Regions from separate parts of the Weissella paramesenteroides genome, predicted to be linked through region 4. Evidence: riboswitches for the same ligand, from Rfam matches in the RefSeq annotation. Region 4 holds a riboswitch; each other region holds the start of a gene.
The links. A riboswitch is a leader RNA that binds a small molecule or an ion and turns the genes downstream of it on or off. The one in region 4 is predicted to bind thiamine pyrophosphate.

Region 1 (3,176 bases), 960 kb from region 4:
ATATAATTAATACAACAACATATCATGATGCTTGGTTAAGCGATTTGACAGAATTACTTAAAATTCCTTCTGTAAGAAATGACGCACAAGCCACAACAGACGCTCCTTATGGTCCTGGTCCAAAAGCAGCTCTTGATTTTATGATGGCAATTGCCAAGCGTGATGGCTTTCGGAAAGTAGGAACGGTTGGTAATCGAGCAGGATACATCTATATTGGACCTGAAGATGATGAACAGCCAATTGGTGTCATTGTACATGTCGATGTTGTGCCTGTAAACGATATTGACCAATGGCAAACTGAACCATTCACTCCAGTCATTAAAGATGATAATCATATTTATGCACGTGGGGCAGATGATATGAAGGCAGCCGTTATGTTAACTTACTACGCAATTAAAGCAATTAAAGATGCCCAATTGCCATTGAAACACCAAATTAGATTTATCATTGGTACTGATGAAGAAAGTGAATGGGCAGATATGCACCAGTATTTTGCAGAGGAAGGGGACCTGCAATATGGCTTTTCACCCGATGGTGCAGCAAATCTATCATACGGTGAAAAGGGTATTAGTCAGCTAGATTTATATTTTGATGCCACAAATCCTGAAGATGCCCCAATTAAGTTAATCAACTTTAAAAGTGGTTCAGCAACTAATGTTTTACCTGGATTTGCTACAGCTACTTTTTCTGGCATTCCTGTCAATGATCTACAAAATAACTTTGACCAATACTGTCAAGAAGAGAATATTTCGGGAACTTTAAGCCAGAACGGTGAACAAACCGTTCTGACAGTACAGGGAGTTGCAACTCATGCTGCTCGCCCAGAAACTGGTAAAAATGCCGCAACCTATCTTGCTAATTTTTTGACACAGTATGACTTTAAAGGTAACGCAGCTAACTTCCTACAATTTGTTGGACAGAAATTGCATAAGGATCCCTATGGTGAGCACTCTGGGTATGGCAAGTCAGAACCAAAGCTCGGAAAAACCAGTCAAAATGTTGGCATTACTGACTTCATTAACAATACAACTGGTCATATTAACCTAAACTTCCGTCATTCACTAGCTTTTGATGAAGCCGAAACCGTTGATCAAATATTGACTGATGAGCCTTGGCTAACTAACATCGTTCGTGATCCGGCAGGGCTTGTGCCGCACTATGTAGGTAAAGATAACAAACTTGTTAAATTATTAGCAGATGCCTTTCAATCTGTTACTGGTAAATTACCCGATCAAGGCGTTAATGGTGGGGCTTCCTTCGGACGTCTAATGTCAAGTGGCGTTGGATTTGGTATCATTCCAACAGATGAACCATCAACAGCTCATGGGGCAAACGAATCCTTTAATTTGGCGAACTACCAAACTGGTATCGATCTTATCGTAGCAGAAATACTAGCCCTATCAGATAATCTATAATGTGTTGACCTATAAAAAAATAAATGTGATAATTAGCATGTAATTTAATATTTACTAGGGGAGCCTTTTATGGCTGAGACGTTAATTAACGGACCCTTTGAACCTGTTTAGTTAGTACTAACGAAGGAAAGTAATGGTCAATGCGATTTATAGCACAGAAAACCAATTTCCTGGTTTTCTGTGCTTTTTAAATTGCCATGAATGCGGGAGGAATCATGATAGATATACCACAAGTTATAACAATTGCTTCAACTGATGCCAGTGGTGGGGCTGGTATCAACGCGGATTTAAAAACATTTCATAATCAAGGAGTTTATGCTGCGACGATTGTAGTCGGGCTAACCGCTCAAAATACTTATGGTGTGCAGGACCAATATCCGATTCCTGCAAAGTTTATTTTAGAGGAATTTAAAAGTATCGTTGATGATTTAGATATCAAAGCGGCCAAAACTGGTGCATTACTGGATGAGATTCGTGTTCATGCGGTTGCACAAGGATGGCAATCACATAACCTGGGAAAACTAATTATCGACCCAGTAATGGTAGCAAAGGGTGGCGCGCACTTATTAAGTGACGCAGCGATCGATACTTTAAAAGCAGAACTTATACCACTCGCATTCTTGATAACACCAAATCTACCGGAAGCTGAGGTACTCGTTGGTCGTTCATTGAAAACTGATCAAGACATTATTCATGCAGCTAGGACAATCCAAAATATGGGCGTTAAAAACGTCTTAATAAAAGGTGGCCATCGTGCTGATTCAAAAAATGAGTTTGCCGACTACATTCTATATGCTGACGGTTCATCAGAATGGCTCACAATGCCTGGTATCAAAACCAAGCGTACGCACGGAACTGGTGATACCTTATCATCATTTATAACTGCAAATCTAGCAAAAGGGTATGATTTGAAGGATATTATGCCTGTTGCTAAAAAATTCACTTACGAAGCCATTCGGCAAACAATCAATGTTGGTCATGGTCATGGTCCATTAAACCATTGGGTGGCTATCACAATGGGGACGGAGGATAACAAATGACCTTCCATGAATTTCTATTACAACAATCTGCATCAATACGGAATGATATCTATCACTCATCTTTTGTACAAGGCATAGGCTCAGATAATTTGTCGCAAACACAGCGAGACTATTATGTTGCACAAGATACCTATTATACCGACTATTTCGGTAAACTATTTGACTTAACGACAGAAAAATTAACACCATTGCAGCAAGCTTCAAAGCCTGTGTCTACAGACGAACAAACTGCTCACAATGCCTTGCTAGCAAGTCAGGCAATGCTAAATATACCACCTGACCAACATAATTTAGCCTATCTAGAGCACATGGAAAAGGCGATTATGCAAGGTGATGCCACAAATGCAATGTTGGCTTTATTACCATGTACGGAGTCGTACCATTTAATAGGCACCCATTTTATTAATAAGTTCCCTAATAATACTTATGAACCTTGGCTAGCTTATTACACTAGTCCCGATTATAAAGCATTCACACAATGGAGCTGGCAAGTAGTTGATCAACAGGTACCTGACTGGCAGAAACTATCTTTTGAAACACAGCAGGCTTATTTATCAACATATTTAACATCTTACCAATATGAACTTACTTTTTGGGAGCAAGCAGCACGACACTAAGTACTGTATTAAATGTTATAATAAATATAGACTATGTATTGAAGAGAGGGATTTAAAATGAATACGTTAATTTCAGTTGCGATAGCACCTTTTGGTGTTGGTGA
Region 2 (3,176 bases), 710 kb from region 4:
TTTCACGCAAATTTGTATTTGGATCCCAACGATGCGCATAAAAAATATCCACATAATCTAAATGCATTCGCTGCAATGACAAGTCCAAAGCGGCCGCTAAGGTCTTTTTACCCGAAAACTGTCCTAGTGGTCCGGGCCACATGTGGTATCCAGCCTTTGTTGTAATAATTAATTCATTACGGTAAGGATGTAAGTCTTGTTTATAAACGGCGCCAAATGTTTCTTCTGCTGTACCATCTGATGGGCCGTAATTTGAAGCATTATCAAATGAAAAAATACCATTATCAAAAGCTTTTAACATCACTTCTCTTGAATTAGCTAGTGGCTTTTGGTCTCCCAAATTACGCCACAATCCAAATGATAACGCTGGTAAAATCAATCCCGAATCTGCGACCCGGCGATATGGCATGACTTCATAACGATTTTCTGCTGCTGCATAGACCATTACGGTACCCCCTAAATTTCAATTTGATTAAGATTATAGATTTACTTCTGGTTTGTTATTTGAACGTAGTAGCACATCAATTTGTTTGTGCTCATGAATACGACGAATTGCCTCAGCAAACAAAGGCGCAACAGATAGTGTTGTAAATTTTGAACTCTGCTTTTCTTCAGGGATGCGTAAAGTATCTGTGAAGATCAGACGTTCGATATTCTTATCAGCCGCCAAATTTTCAGCTGCCTGTCCAGACAGAACTGGGTGAGTCGCTGCAACATAGACTTCAGTTGCACCATTAGCTAGTAGCGCCTTAGCTGTCATTTGCACACGATAACCAGTATCAACGATGTCATCAACAATAATGGCCCGACGCCCCTTCACGTCACCAACAATTGCATCAGCAGACGTTGGGTCAGACATGGCAACATTGTCATTGACAATTCCCCATGGTGCGCCAAGTAAATCAGCAAACTTACGTGCGCGACCAGCACCAGTATGATCAGGAGAGACAACCACCAAGTCGTCTGTCAAATTGCGACTATAGAAATAATCTGTTAACAGTGGTGCCGCCTGCAAATGGTCAACTGGAATATCAAAGAAGCCTTGCAATTGTGCAGCATGTAGATCCATTGAAACAACCCGATCAACACCGTTCATTTCAATGAGTGAAGCAACCATTTTAGCAGTGATTGGCTCGCGTGATTTTGCTTTGCGATCTTGCCGAGCGTAACCCAAATAAGGAATAACCAGTGTGATTTGTCCCGCAGATGCACGTCTCAGCGCATCAACAACAATCATCATTTCCATAAATGCATCATTAACCTCTTCAGCAATCGGTGCGATGACATACACATCGTCGCCACGAATACTCTCTAATATTCGCTCATATATTTCACCATCCGCAAAGCGCTTGATATCTAGCTGCGTTAACGGCATATGTAATTCTTCTGCCACTGCATTTGCTAGTTCATGATTAGCAGTTAACCCTAACAACTTTATTTGAGATTCCACGAGTGAACTCCTCCATTTCTCACCATCAACTGTCGTCACATCTATTTTAACAAAATATAGTTCTTTACGATATCCTTTATACGATTATCTGCCCCTATTATGCATTGCATTATCGGTACAATATAATTTATTTGCAAATTTATAATATTACTATTATACTTGGATAAGCGAATCAAACAAGCTGGGGTGCCATAAAGCTGGCTGAGATAATACCCATAGAACCTGAGCAAGGTAATGTTGCTAGGGAGCTTGGTTTGTTTACCATGACAGTAAACGAACCCCAGTATCGGTGTGTACAAACGCCATTGATACTGGGGCTTTTTTTGTTACCAAAGCTTCAGCGATTCGATAACATTTTATTTTTAAGGAGGTTTGCAATTATTATGCAAACAGTTAATGAATCAAAGGTTAAGTGGTCACTACGCGATGTGATTTTCTTAGCAATCATCGCAATTTTTTTCGGTGTTATTTTTGAATTATGGAGTGCGGCTTATTATGCGGTCGCTGCTACCCCGCTAAAACCCTACGCGAATGATTTAACTTTAGGTGTTTGGTTGATGGCTGGACCATTAGCAGGTGCGATTCTACAAAAAGTTGGTAGTTCAACAATTGGTGAGGTACTAGCCGCTGCTGTTGAAATGCTACTATTCTCAAGTTGGGGCGCTGCCAACTTAATTTCTGGCTTTGTACAAGGAATTGGGACAGAATTGGGATTTGCTGCAACTGGCTACAAGAACTGGGATAAACTAGGCCTTGCCCTTTCTGTATTGACCACAACAATTGTCACGTTCATTTGGGACCTATTTAATAGTGGTTATGCCGATTATAAGCCAGGAATGATGATTACCCTATTCATTATTCGTTTGATTTCTGCCGGTTTCTTTGGTGGTGTGTTAGTTTACTACATCAAGAAACTTGTGACAAAGTCTGGATTACTAAAACGTTAAGCTCATGACAAAACTACAAGTTGACAATTTAAGTTTTGCTTACGAGGCTGACCAACCTAATGTATTAAATCAGATAAATTGGATTCCTGAAGAAGGTTCATTTAATCTATTAGTTGGTCCGTCAGGTTCAGGAAAATCAACATTGCTTAAGGCAATGGCTGGTCTATTACCAAAATTTGGTGGTGTCATCACTGCTGGTAACGTCTTTTTAAACGACGAACCGATTCAGCCGCTGGCCCCTTTTGAAAGAGCTAAGCGCATCGCCATGCTCTTTCAAAATCCGGACCGCCAATTTGCCATGCGCACTGCACGCTTGCAATTAGTGTTTGCTTTAGAAAATTTGCAGTTGCCAATTGATACAATTAATCAGCGCGTCGCTTTAGCAATTAACGCCTTACATCTCGAGCAAATTGCTGACCAAGATTTATTAACATTATCAGGTGGTGAAAAACAACGAGTTGCCCTAGCAATCATCCTAGCAATGGATAGTGATATCGTGTTACTTGATGAACCATTTGCTAGTGTTGATCCAACTGCACGTTTAGCCTTATTAACTGATTTAAAGAAAATGCAATTAGAGCAACATAAGACAATTATTATCTCTGATCACGACTTATCAGGTTATCAAGAATTGGTTGATCATCTATTTGCTATCGATACGGCTTCAGGTACATTGCATCAACAACCACTTTCAAAACTGTTTGATTTACCGGCGCAAACCCCTTTTTATGGTTTGCCCCATTCAAACGGTCCCTTAGGTTGGCAAGATTTGACACTAA
Region 3 (3,176 bases), 620 kb from region 4:
TTTGCTAAAAATATCTTAATTAAAAGCATGTCAGTTTGATAGCATAAACGCGTTCCAAAAGTCTGAAGTCTCAATGTAAAGCAATTTACGCCGGATTCAAAACAACTTTTGTCTCGCTCTCCTTTGATACATTATAACGTTTCAAGCGCCTTTTTTAAACGTTGCACTTTTTGAGCAATGTTTGTTGCCTTCATAATCTCACTAACAATTGCCACACCAACAATTTCTGTTCCCTTGAAGACATCAATACGTTCTTCTGTAATGCCGCCAATGGCAACAACCGGAATATTAACAGCTGCAGTAATTGCCTTGAGTGTATCAATTGACGTTTGCTTCGTAACAACTTTTGTCTGTGTTGGGAAAATAGCACCTGTTCCTAAATAATTTGCACCATCTGATGCCGCTTCAGTTGCACGTGTAACTGTTTTTGCTGACACACCTAAGATTTTATCCTTACCAAGCAATTTCCGAGCAACTTTGACTGGTAACTCGTCATCACCAATATGGGCACCACGCGCATCAACCGCCAGGCAAATATCAATTCGATCATCAATAATTAATGGTAAGTCATATTTATCTGTAATTTTTTTTACTTTTAGCGCTAATTCATAATAATCCCTTGTCGATAAATTTTTCTCCCGCAATTGCACAACTGTAACCCCGTTAGCACAAGCGGTTTCAATTTTATTTAAAAATTCACTTTCTGATTCGTCATATCTCGCTGTCACTAAATATAATTGTTTCGTCATTTTTTGTTCCCCTTATCTTATTTATCCAGTCAGAATCTTCAACCCCTAATAATGAAAGCTCATTTAAGAATAACTGTCGAAATTCTGCAATTCCTGAGGTCACAGTTTTGCTTTTTGCGGTCTCCCCTGCAATGTTCAAATAGCTGATTGCTTGAATCGCTGCATCTTCGGGGGAAGCACCTTCTCCCAATAACGCTGCCAACAGGCCACTTAAAGTATCTCCTGAACCTGTAAAACGATCTAATTCTGGTACACCATTACTTAGAACCCAAACGTTATTCCTAGCCACAACAATATCTTTTGTCCCAGTAGCAACATAAACCGATTCTTGAGGTAACTGCTTAAGTGCCGTAATTAAATTGATTAATTCTTCATCTGTCTGGTCTAATAAACTACCATCCACACCTCGTCCATGCGTTTGTAAATCACAAAGTGCACGCATTTCTGAAATATTACCGCGGACAATTGTTGGTTGATCTGCAATGATTTTTTTAGCGACTTTCATGGCAAATTTAGCGCTCGCAATTCCAACCACATCTAGTACAACTGGTTCTTTGCCAATCGCTAATTTACTGGCTGCTAAGATGCTCTTTTCCTTATCAAGTGACAGACTTCCTAAATTTAACAACAAACTATTTGTCTGCAATGCCAAATCATTAAAGGCGCGAATGTCTTCTGTCATAATCGGCTTCGCACCAATATAAAGGAGTGTGTTTGCCACAGTCTCTACTGAGATAGCATTAGTAATACAATGAATGAGTGGTGCTGTTTGCAACGGAATGGTGATCTTTTTCATCTTATAATACGCTCCTCGCCATTAAAAACTCGCATCATGTCTTTGAACAAAGATATCTTTTTTGCTTGTTGCCAAATGAGCCAAGCTGCTACTGCACCAATAAATGTGGCACCTAAGAATCTTGGTGTATACAGTAACCAGTACAAATCTGTCTTGGTGCCCGTAAATAGCACCATAACTGGGTAAGATAGTAAAGATCCGATTATTCCAGTACCGATAATCTCACCAACAATTGACCCATAAATACTATGTACCCAACGGGCACCTAACCCTGCTAACAAGGCGCCAAAAACGGCCCCAGTTAATGCCAATGGTGGGATACCCATCATCATCATCCTAATAATTCCGCAACAAGTCGCCATAATCGTTGCATACAATGGCCCCATAAGTACACCAGCTAAAATATTAATCACACTGGACATTGGTGCCATTCCTTCGATACGTAAAATTGGTGACAACACCACGTCTAGTGCAATCATCATAGCTAAATATGTTATTTTTCTAACTTTCGAATTCATTATTGTTTTCCCCTAGTAAATTTAGACAATATAATTTCATTAATCCAAGAATAGATGCAAAATAAAAAAACCTCCTCGCAATAAAAAAATCATCACAAAGAGGCCATTAATTGACACATTCACACAATTCCTACGCTTAAATAACTAAAACAGGTACGAAGGGTCTAGATTCTATCTCATTCTCAGCCAGATTGGCTCCCCTTTGTGATTATATTTAATTTTTATACTATAATATTATCACACATACGATTAAAATGTATTTTTAAATAATATCATGGTTAAGTGATTGTGTGATGTATTTCCAAAATAATTCATTAGCTTTGGATTCATGAACTTGTTTCATTCTCATAAAGCCAAAATCACTTGTTGTGTGTGTTGCGATTTTACGCTTTACCATTTGCCCATCATTCGTCATATCAACTCTTTTTTCCATCATCAAAGCGATACCCATACCATTTAATACCATGTTTAAAATAATATCGATTCGCTCACCTTGATAGGCAACTGCAGACATCAATTGCCTTCTTTCTCCAGCAGAGCCAAATTTGTTGAAAATGATTGTCTCTTCGCCTTCTAGTAGCAATAATTCTTCCTTCATTAAATCGCTTAATGAAATAACTTGATTTGCTGACAATGGGTGATTAGCGGGTAATACACAAATCAAGTTGTCTTGATCGGTCAGCAGCGTCTCAAGTTTATTACTAACATCTGGTGTATAGTGACCAAAAATTATATCTGCTTGATTATCATTTAATGAGTTAAGTAATAAACTATCTTTAGTTTCAGAGAAGTGCAGCGTAATTTCAGGATGACTTTTGTGAAAGTCACTCATTAATGAAAAACCACGATAATTCGAAAATGTTGGCATTGTATGAATCGTCAGCACGTTATCTGACTCTGAATCATGTTGCACTAAAGTCTGTTGTAATGCGTCAAATTCATGCAAAATTTTTTTTGCATACATTTCGGTAATTCTTCCTGACTCAGTTAAGGAAATATGGCGGTGCTCACGTTTGAATAATTGCGTTTTTAGTTCCTTTTCCAAAGATAAAATTTGCTTAGAAATATTACCCTGCGTTGTATATAATCTTTCAGCAGTTTCTGAATAATTAC
Region 4 (3,176 bases):
GAAGTTGAAAGTGTCGCACGCTGGTTCTTTATTGGGGCTATCTTAGGAACTGTTCCCACACTATGGCATGAGGCCGGGAAAATGGGACGTTCAACATGGGACATTATCCTTTCCGTTATTGCGGGAGGCTTAATGTTATTATTCTTATGGTTTGGCCGACCTTTATTCTCAACGATTGAGCCTAGTATGAGTGCCTGGCTTTTAGCTGGTGGATTAATTGGCTTAGGTCTTCTTGTACCAGGATTAAGCCCATCTAACTTTTTAATTTACTTAGGTCTGTACAAAGGGATGAGTGATGGTATTAAAACAGGTGATTTATCAGTTTTGATCCCCCTTATTTTGGGATTAATTGGGATTGTTTTAGTGTTTGCAAAAATCATGGCCTATATTTTTAAAGTTGCTTATGCAAAGTTATTCCATATGATTTTCGGAATTGTGATGGCATCAACAGTCATGATTATCCCGCTAGATTACACTGGTTTTACTGTTTGGCATTATGCGTTCTCAATTATTCTGTTAGCGCTAGGAACGTGGCTAGGTTGGTGGATGGGTCGTTTAGAGCAGACAGTTAAGCCGACAACAGTATAATAAAAATAACAATTTAGAATTTTATATTAGGAAAATTTTAAGTGGGTAGGTCATTTCCCACTGGTAATATGTCATGCTATAATGTGAATAGAAAAAAAGGAGCCCTGTGCAATCAGGACTCCTTGTAGAACCGTTAGACGGTAGCAAATCTAAAGTTTAAATAACCGTTAGCTCTGCCAAGCTAAGACGGTTATTTTTTTTTGCTAATTTTGAAAGCGATTTCAATAATGAGTTGTATTTCATAATTAAACATGCTATGGTTATCTTGTTAAGTTAATTAACGTATCTGGGGTGCTGAAAAGCTGAGAATATACCCACTGAACCTGATTTGGTTAATACCTGCGCAGGAAGATACAGTCCATATATAGAGATTAATGGGCAGTCTTTTTGTGAATGCAAAAAGACTGCTATTTTATATTTTATGAGGATTGCATAGAGCAATTGGCAAAAACTAAATCTAAACAATCATCGTCTGGGGTGCTGAAAGGCTGAGAATATACCCATGAACCTGATGTCGGTAATACGATCGAAGGAAGTGCGATATTTGACTGTGTGCAAATGCCCTTCTTTCAAGATCAGAAAGGAGGGCATTTTTTTGATTATTTTAAATGGTGAACAAACAGCAAACATGGTTGGTAAAACATTGGCTGATTTATTACAAGAAAAAACAGAGATGATGCAAAATGTTGTCGTGGAATTAAACGGTAAGATTATTCATCGTGAGGAATTAGCAGACCGAACGTTGTCAGAAAATGATCACGTTGAACTAATTTCGTTTGTCGGTGGTGGTTAGAAAAGAGGAAAAAATAAAATGACACCAAAATTTCAAGGTGTAGCAGTTACTGATTTTTTTATGGGCATGAAAGAGCGTAATGTGGCTGGTACGACTGAACCTTTAAAAGATGCGCGTGTGACTATTGCAGGTGCTGGGGGTCTAGGTTCAAATATTGCAATTGCACTAGCTCGCAGCGGTGTTGGTCATCTAACTTTAATTGACTTTGATGTCATTGAAATGAGCAATCTTAATCGACAACAATATAAAGTTAGTCAGGTTGGCATGCCGAAAGTCGTGGCATTAAAGCAGAATTTATTAGAATTTAATCCATTTATCGATATTGAGATTCATCAGGTTAAAATTACACCTGACAATATTGAAACACTATTTGCGGACTGTGATATCGTCTGTGAGGCTTTTGATAACCCAATGGCCAAAGCAATGTTATTGGATGGTGTAACGAATTTTTATCCTGACAAGCCACTTGTTATGGGTAACGGTATGGCCGGATTACATATGACTAATGAGATGCAAACAAAACAACAGTTATCAAATGTATATATTTGTGGGGATGGCTATAGTAAAGGTGTCGAAGGACTGATGGCACCACGCGTAATGGTATGTGCTGGACATGAAGCCAATGCTATCTTACGTTTACTAACCAAGCAACCCGTTTTAGCAGAATAGGAGATATAAACAATCATGGTCGAAAGTAATGATGATTTAATTATTGGTGGTCACCATTTTTCTTCACGTTTTATTCTAGGATCAGGTAAGTATTCGTATGAACTAATTGATTCAGCAATCCATCACGCAGGTGCTCAGATTATTACTATGGCATTGCGTCGTACGAATACGGATGAAGAAAATATTTTGAATTATATTCCAGATGATGTGACAATCTTGCCAAATACATCTGGCTGCACCAATGCTGAAGAAGCTATTCGCATGGCGCGCATTGCTCGTGAATTAAGTGGCAGTGATTTTATTAAGCTTGAGGTTGTGCCTGATAAGACTTATTTGTTACCCGATAACGAAGAAACAATTAAGGCAACGAAGGTTTTGGCTGATGAAGGATTCATCGTGATGCCATATATGTTACCTGATTTAAATGCTGCCCGTAAGTTGGTCGAAGCTGGTGCTGCGGCTGTGATGCCATTAGGTGCACCAATTGGTACAAACAAAGGTTTGGCAACTAAAGAATTGATTCAGATTTTAATTAACGAAATTGATGCGCCAATCATTGTTGATGCTGGTATTGGTCGTCCAAGTCAAGCTGCTGAAGCCATGGAAATGGGAGCAGCAGCAGTAATGGCTAATACAGCGATGGCAACAGCAGGTGATATTCCGTTGATGTCAGAGGCATTTAAGTTAGCTGTAGAAGCTGGACGTAAGGGTTATCTTGCCCACCCCGGTCGTGTTTTAGATAAAAAAGCAGCGGCATCATCACCAATTGCTGGCATTAGCAAATAATTATGACGAATGAAACCATACAATTGGGTGATTTGCTGGATCAATTCAATACATCGGATGAAGTTGGCCAGAATCGGTTAGTTTATAATCAGCAATGGGTACGGAATCAACGAGCACTGATTTTGCTCGGCCAAGAACATGGTGCGCAAGCAACGGTTGATGATTATGGTAATGTGTCTTTAGATTTTCCAGGACAAGAAATATCAGCACCGATTGCGACTGGTTCTCATATGGACACTGTGCGTCAAGGTGGTCGTTATGATGGGCTATATGGGGTTTTAGGTGGCTTTTGTGCGATACAAAAACTCTACCAACAAGGACATTTGCCTAAAAAACCGTT

Region 1: linked by a shared signal. The riboswitch ahead of thiD (bifunctional hydroxymethylpyrimidine kinase/phosphomethylpyrimidine kinase) and the one ahead of thiS (sulfur carrier protein ThiS) in region 4 are both predicted to bind thiamine pyrophosphate.
Region 2: linked by a shared signal. The riboswitch ahead of QRX23_RS03410 (ECF transporter S component) and the one ahead of thiS (sulfur carrier protein ThiS) in region 4 are both predicted to bind thiamine pyrophosphate.
Region 3: linked by a shared signal. The riboswitch ahead of thiW (energy coupling factor transporter S component ThiW) and the one ahead of thiS (sulfur carrier protein ThiS) in region 4 are both predicted to bind thiamine pyrophosphate.

The regions. Positions count from the first base shown of each region.
Region 1 is NZ_CP130559.1:982,199-985,374, reverse strand. It holds gene QRX23_RS04805 (Sapep family Mn(2+)-dependent dipeptidase) at 1-1,415, shown strand, start outside; TPP riboswitch at 1,462-1,561, shown strand; gene thiD (bifunctional hydroxymethylpyrimidine kinase/phosphomethylpyrimidine kinase) at 1,631-2,455, shown strand; gene QRX23_RS04795 (TenA family protein) at 2,452-3,072, shown strand; gene QRX23_RS04790 (MTH1187 family thiamine-binding protein) at 3,130-3,176, shown strand, end outside.
Region 2 is NZ_CP130559.1:683,831-687,006, reverse strand. It holds gene QRX23_RS03420 (aldo/keto reductase) at 1-445, opposite strand, end outside; gene QRX23_RS03415 (ribose-phosphate diphosphokinase) at 479-1,450, opposite strand; TPP riboswitch at 1,623-1,714, shown strand; gene QRX23_RS03410 (ECF transporter S component) at 1,834-2,397, shown strand; gene QRX23_RS03405 (ABC transporter ATP-binding protein) at 2,402-3,176, shown strand, end outside.
Region 3 is NZ_CP130559.1:588,656-591,831, reverse strand. It holds gene thiE (thiamine phosphate synthase) at 132-749, opposite strand; gene QRX23_RS02870 (PfkB family carbohydrate kinase) at 712-1,545, opposite strand; gene thiW (energy coupling factor transporter S component ThiW) at 1,542-2,063, opposite strand; TPP riboswitch at 2,174-2,275, opposite strand; gene QRX23_RS02860 (LysR family transcriptional regulator) at 2,326-3,176, opposite strand, start outside.
Region 4 is NZ_CP130559.1:1,941,549-1,944,724, reverse strand. It holds gene QRX23_RS09750 (DUF368 domain-containing protein) at 1-588, shown strand, start outside; TPP riboswitch at 866-955, shown strand; TPP riboswitch at 1,052-1,141, shown strand; gene thiS (sulfur carrier protein ThiS) at 1,184-1,381, shown strand; gene thiF (sulfur carrier protein ThiS adenylyltransferase ThiF) at 1,400-2,050, shown strand; gene QRX23_RS09735 (thiazole synthase) at 2,066-2,836, shown strand; gene QRX23_RS09730 (hydantoinase/carbamoylase family amidase) at 2,839-3,176, shown strand, end outside.